2 regions of the Paenibacillus sp. FSL P2-0121 genome follow, and region 1 is predicted to be linked to the other one. Evidence: predicted binding sites of a transcription regulator. Region 1 holds the regulator's gene; the other holds the start of a gene.
The links. The regulator LexA, encoded in region 1, represses DNA repair genes until DNA is damaged. The targets are predictions, from matches to a motif close to CGAACATATGTTCG.
Positions count from the first base shown of each region.

Region 2: dndB (DNA sulfur modification protein DndB) is a predicted target of LexA. The motif match lies at 1,389-1,402, and genes of this name have one in related genera.

Region 1 covers NZ_CP150245.1:3,947,052-3,950,476, reverse strand. The annotation lists gene MKY54_RS17515 (hypothetical protein) at 1-188, opposite strand, end outside; gene MKY54_RS17510 (hypothetical protein) at 411-791, opposite strand; gene MKY54_RS17505 (L,D-transpeptidase) at 942-1,280, opposite strand; gene lexA (transcriptional repressor LexA) at 1,460-2,086, opposite strand; gene MKY54_RS17495 (LysM peptidoglycan-binding domain-containing protein) at 2,338-2,751, shown strand; gene MKY54_RS17490 (DUF896 domain-containing protein) at 2,861-3,070, shown strand; gene MKY54_RS17485 (hypothetical protein) at 3,120-3,425, shown strand, end outside.
Region 2 covers NZ_CP150245.1:843,038-846,462, forward strand. The annotation lists gene dndC (DNA phosphorothioation system sulfurtransferase DndC) at 1-245, opposite strand, end outside; gene dndB (DNA sulfur modification protein DndB) at 238-1,329, opposite strand; gene MKY54_RS03615 (histidine kinase dimerization/phospho-acceptor domain-containing protein) at 1,560-1,757, shown strand; gene MKY54_RS03620 (helix-turn-helix transcriptional regulator) at 1,993-2,337, opposite strand; gene MKY54_RS03625 (DNA-binding protein) at 2,505-3,143, shown strand; gene MKY54_RS03630 (hypothetical protein) at 3,345-3,425, shown strand, end outside.

The DNA of each region.
Region 1 (3,425 bases):
AGTGCGATCAAGTGAGATTGATTGGGGGGAATGAATGTTTTGGTGAAGCTGATGTTAAAAGATGAGGTCGCATTAACTAGCTTAGAAATTTCAGATGAAGCAGATAGCGTTTTCAATTTTATAATGGCGGCACTTAGAATTAAAACAACTCCTAAAATAGCAAATAAGTACATCAAGATAATCAGCATATAATCACACCTCCTAGTTATCTCATTAGACTCAAATTGTTGCTTATTGAAAGATATGCCTGAATGATCTCCACTAGTATCTTTTAAAAGGGAAATTCGTGGAATTATAGGATCGGCTTCACGATTAACCCAAAAAAAGCACCCAGAGAAACCTTCCGATTCTGCAAATGATGCAAAATTGGGGGTTGCTACAAGGGTGCTTTTTAAGATGATTATGAAAACCTATAGAAAATTGAAGGCAGTGATATGATCGGTATAAACAATCAGCTGTTTGTATTCGATCGGAGTCCCATAACTAGCATAAGGTCTTACAGTAACGTCATTGAGGACAACAAAGTTATAGCTGAAATTTTTATCAGGGTGTTCTGCTCCCAAATAAGATATGTATTCGTCTACAATTACATCATCCATCAAAGATTTTAAATCAAATACATCCTCTTTGTTGGAGACGGTTGGAGAGACGATTCCCTGAATGCTGCCAAAAGAGGTGAGCAAATTCACTTTTTTTCCACTAGCTTGTTCATCATTTAAAAGTAAACCGGACAGCTTACCCAGTGCATCGACTTTAAAATCGACGAGGGTTCTAATTTTTGAATTATTCAAACTAAACACATCCTTTTCAATTTGCAATCCTGTTAACAATATTCGACATATAATCACCAAACTCCTAGTATGCTAATGAAAAAATACTTACTTATGTAATGACCCCCATTTTTTAATGTGATTTGGGGGTTGCCGAGCCTCCATTCGAATTTAATTTCTTATCGTTACTCGTGTGCCTATAGGGACAATAGCAGCGAGTGCTAACACATCCTCGTTGTACATCCGGATGCAGCCGTGGGACACCTCTTTCCCAATGGAGGAAGGGTCATTGTTTCCATGAATTCCGTAGTGTGGTTTAGACAGTCCCATCCAAAACACACCGAAGGGACCCCCTGGGTCGGGTTGTTTGTTAATAATAGTGAATTCACCCACTGGGGATTGGGTTAACATCTTACCGATGCCGACAGGGTAACCTCTAATCACAATATCATTGTCCAGAAGATATAACATTCGTTGGGTCAGATCTACAATAATTCGGTAGTTGGGCATTATACGCAACACTCCTTCCTAATTAGGATATGAGCAGAACGCCTAAAGGGTTATTCATAGAAAATGGCCATTTTAGCCATTGGGAACAAATGTTCGTAAGTGGTTGGAAAAGCAAAAAAAACGTAGAAAAAAGGCTGTTCCGCATATGCGGAACAGCCTTTTATGTTAGAAGTGCATACTTAGTGGATATCTCGAAACAATCCGATGACTCTTCCGAGAATAGTTACGCGATTAAGGCGAAGCGGCTCATAAGCTGGATTCTCCGGCTGAAGCCGTATATGATCACGTTCCTTGTAAAAGGTCTTAACGGTTGCTTCATCTTCTTCGGTCATGGCTACAACGATATCTCCGTTGTCCGCTGTTTGTTGTTGGCGAACAATCACATAGTCACCATTCATAATGCCTGCGTCCACCATACTATCACCCATGACAGACAGCATAAATACTTTGTTGTCACCTACATAGTGAGTAGGAAGTGGGAAGTAGTCTTCGATATTCTCTGTAGCAGTGATAGGTACCCCGGCGGTAACTTTACCTACGACAGGAATCCGTGAGATGGTCTGCGCGAATTGGTGAACATTCTCTGAATCCTCTTGGCCTAGTAATTCTATTGCACGTGGCTTCGTTGGATCTCGACGAATAAGTCCCTTTTTCTCAAGCCGGTCCAAATGACCGTGAACTGTGGAGCTGGAAGCAAGGCCAACAGCTTCTCCAATTTCCCGGACGGAAGGTGGATAACCCTTGCTGCGGACTTCGCTTCGTATAAATTCCAGGATCGCCAGCTGGCGACTTGAAATCTTTGACATTGGAATCAACCCCATATAGTAATGTTTGGGAAAATTATAACATAGAACTACCGTTCGCACAAACATAAGTTCTAACTATTATAAATATTAATCTGCTAGAGTTAAAAAATGGTAGACAAATGATAATAAAATGAACCGCTTGAGTCTCTCGAAAAAAAGAGAACAATTGTTCTGAAATAGTATTGAACAAAACACATGTTCGTGTTATTATAAAATCGAAAGTAAGAACAAGTGTTTGGAGGATGATGATTATGCTAAAATACAGTACATACCGCAGCATCTACGATAAGGCCCCAGTGGTTGAATCTATAGGACATAATGACGTTGCCCGTAATTCCGCTAAGGTGAAAGAGATAACGGAACGTTTGCTTGGAGGGATGATTTCGTTGTTCCGTCAAGATTTCTTTATTAAGTTAATATTGATTTTCGTGCTAGTATTATCTGGCCTAACAGTAGTGGGAAATGTATTTGCAGGATCGACGACTATAATGAAGGAAGAGAAGCGGATTGTGGTTGAACGTGGAGATACACTATGGAGTATTGCCCTTAAGAATAAACCAGCTGATATGAAGACAGTTGTTTATATAGAAGGAATTAAACGTTCAAGTGGGATTAAGAGTAGTCAAATTAACGCTGGAGACATACTTACTTTACCTATTTATTAATTTTCTGAGAACATAATAGAATGACCAGTAGAGCTTGCAGGGAGTAGACCTTGACAAGCTCTTTTTCTCATGGCAGAGTTAGAATTAATTTATAGGGGGAGGGAAAGTATTGAATATTGATGAGTTGGTCGCGCGAATTAACGAATTGGCACGCAAACAGAAGAGCGTAGGCCTTAATCAAGAGGAAGTGGCGGAACGCGCCAAGCTTCGTGAAATTTACCTGGGGAATATCCGTAATAACTTCCGAGCACAATTAAATACTATTGAAGTAGTAGATAACGATGAGCATGAACAAGGTAACAAGGGGCTTAAACATTAGCTCGCTGTTCCTTTTCATAGATATTTCAGGATGACTAGGGGGAACGCACATGGCCCGTTCTTGGGAAAGAATGGTTCAACGCAACACACAGCAAATCAACAAGCAAAGAAAGAAACAAGGCAAGGATACGATTTATGCCTCTAAATCTCCTACCCAGAATGCCGAAGTCTTTAAAGGTCGCAACATTGCATTTCCGGTAGTGTTAGTGATACTTGGCACTATGTTTTGGGTAGTTGGTTCTATTGATCAGGCCAAAGGTAATGGCATGCTGGCTAATTGGCTGGGAGTAGTACTGTACTATTTGCTGGCAGCGCTATTGTTCTTCCGTCGTCCGTACTTAAAGGTGGAAAAAGCA
Region 2 (3,425 bases), 3.1 Mb from region 1:
TCTATAATAAGTGGTGTTTCCACTTGGGTATCAGAAGAGATAACATAAACTTTTTTGTGCAGCTCAGAAGGATTAAGTTCTTGAAGTGCCTGAAAGACAAGTTGAACTACAGCTGTAGAATCTTTACCGCCGCTAAAACCAACAACCCATGGACGCTCGTCCATTAAATAAACTTCCTTAATCAACTCTTTTGCTTCAATGAATTTGGTACCAGTATTGAATATATTGAGTCCTAAATTACCCATTTATAGACACCTCCTTAAATTTGTTTTCAATCTTCTGTTCTTGTTCGGTGAGTGGGAGGTTGATTTTGGACTTAATCAAGTTTGCAGTCAACTGAATAGTTTCACCATTTTTATTAATTCTGCCAGTATTGCTATAAGCGCGTCCTTGCCAGTCTTTTTTATTTTCTCGACTCAAGTCGATGGTGTTGAGTTTCATAATATAGGACTGCCATTCATCCGGATGATACCGGTATAGATAATAGCCTATTATTCCAAGAGATTCCAGAAAAATCCCGTGAGCGACGATTGATTGAATACGTAGTTCTCGAGGTGAGATCTTCTTTTTAATAACTTCTTGCCACTCTGGGATTGATACACATAGTAACTCCCAAAAGGCGGTAACAAATTCTTTCTCTTGTTCAGATATAAGTTCGCCTTTACGTTTATTGATAAGACGAGAAGTTGTATTAAAAACATGGTTTAGCGCGAAAAGCTTCGGTGAATTCTTAGAAAGAGATACTTTTTCTCGGTCTGTATATCGTTCTAATAATGGGATATCAGATATTAAACTTTTTGTAATTAATGATAATTGATCTCGATGGTCATAAAGTATTCCGATTGATGATGTTGTATTGACGGCGTGACGATTCAAGTCTGAAAACATTTGTTGAGAGCGAGTAAGGCCAAAGTCATGAAAAAAGACCACTGAAATTGTTTCGTCTCCAAGCTCAGGAGAGATCCTCAGGGCTTCTTCGATTGCCGCTCTACGGTGTTGTCCGTCATTAATTAAAAACTTAGAATCAAGAGAGATAGTCAGTTGTCCTATGTCTTTCATCTCATCTGAAACTTCTTTGAATCTCATAGTACCGTCCACACTTGCTGTTAGAGAAGAGAAGATATAGTCCTTAGGATTCTCTAAAATATAATTGGTGATATCAGGAATCCGCGACCTATTCATTAGACGTTGTGCCCGATGCTCAACAGGAATTTCCTCTTCGTCAAACAGGAAAATTTTAGCTATTAAACGGAGTGGACACATGACAGTATAGAATTCTCTACCTGCTTGAATTCCTCTTAAAGCTGGGAAGGTGTAACTGAAGTTCATCAGCATTCTCCTTTATTACGTACGTAATAACGTGCAATATTTTTCATTTTAACTCAATACGAACAAATGTTCAACTAGTAAAGATCGTAAAAAAGTATTCTTTTTCTTTGAAGAATATAAAAATTTCTTTAAATAGGCACTCAGTTAGAACCTTTAGATATTGAGTATAATATTAAAAATGGTTAAGAGTGCAAGCCATAAATATACTGTAAGGATAGAAGAAAGGGGGAATGGAAGTTTCCGTGAGGCTTTTTCTTTATATTCAGCTAGGTCTATATCTCCGCCCAGCGGATTTGAGAGCCTATAGCACTATCAGTAACCTGTTAGAAAAGTTGCATTTTCTCTATCAGTTAAAAAACGAGTTTCTGGCCAATACATCTCATGAACTGAAGACACCGTTACACGGCATAGTTACATCTCCAATCTAATGCTGGAGGACGTTGTGGTGCATTTACAACACAACTATATGGTAAATAGCTTATTCCATCTACATCAAAGGCCCCTTCCGCCGTTTTCGGCAGAAGGGGCCTTTGATGTATGAAGGTTAAGTTTCAATCTGATTGGTGCTTTGAGGGATATACACATCGTTGTGATTTTTCAATTACAATCTATACAGTCTTTGAATTCGAAAAGATATGCAACAACGTTAATTTTTAGAAGTTGCTACTTTTCATCCTTACTTAACCCAATAGCAGCAATCACTTTTCGAGTTACCTGAGTGAGTGCTGTTATTTCTTCTGCACTTTTACTGCTTAGCAAAGCCATATGTTCATCCAACGCCTTGCGACGCTGTGTCTCATCCTCGAATCGAAAGAATTCTATAGCTGGAACATCAAACGCCGCAATAATTTTTTCTAGTGTCTCTAATGAGATATTTCGATCTCCTCGTTCGACACCACCTATGTAACTGTAGTGAAGCGAAGCAGCTTCGGCAAGTTGTTCTTGTGTCCATCCTTTTGCTTTTCTAAGCTCGCGAATGCGATTGCCGACGCTTTCTGGTAAATTCATAGGATCACCTCTACATTAAGGTTAGAAGAGGAATGCTAACCGTAACAGACTATTAAAGGCAACTTGATAATCACTAAATCTGTACTTATTAGTACTTTTTATATTGACCCTCTAGATTACAAAATATACAATGAAGGTATAAATGGATAAAAAAGGGGGATTTACGGTTGCATCTCTCTATTCTTAAAGCCTTCAACCCGGATGTTCTTGTCGAAATGTTGGAAACTGCACATTACTTTGAAAAGTGGGATAAGCTGCTATACACTGCAGATATTTTGTATAGCTATGCCCAGCGTATATATGAAGAGCGACTGTACTATAAGGCGATGGGGACGACAATACCTCTAATTAAGATGCAGCATCCACTTGTTTATTATTATGGGTTCAGTCAACAGATGCGGGGAGTTGCATATCAACATCTGGGGGATTACGAGCAAGCCAGGGATAGCATTTACAGATACGTAGAACTTGGGTGGTTGGAGGATTTAGGACCGGACGGGCAAGAGATTGCTCGTGAATTTCGATGTTTGGCAAAAATGAATTTATATGCTGTAGAGATTTTATCTGGAAAAGTAGAACTTCTGCATGATTATGCTTGCTTTCTACAGACCTATCCCAATGGACTGCTTGATGGGCTGGTTGTAATTATGCAAACTGCGCTTAGTTTTGGATTGAATGTGGATGAGCAGTTGAGTCACTTAAATGATGATGTAAGTGAAATCAAGTTAGAACAAGATAAAACCGCGCAGTCGAAGTACAGAAGGTTTTGTTATCTGGTGGATTTATATAATATGCGGAAGGACTGAATATAATGGATTAATTACCAAATTATACATACTTAGTGGAGAAAATCTCATATAAAAAAATATTACTAATGTTCCATCCGTCCACGCGGTACGAAAGAATACTATGCCAACCAACTCGCGGGTAAAAATGTTCTTGTCGGCTCTGTTCGTGGCCCCAAACAAGTGGAGGTGGCCAGGCAGCATTCTTTTTACCATGTACCTGTGGAGAACCTTACAAGCCAGAAGATAATAACCCAGATCGAATATGTAGCTATGTGTCAATCCAGAAGGAAATTCTTCGAT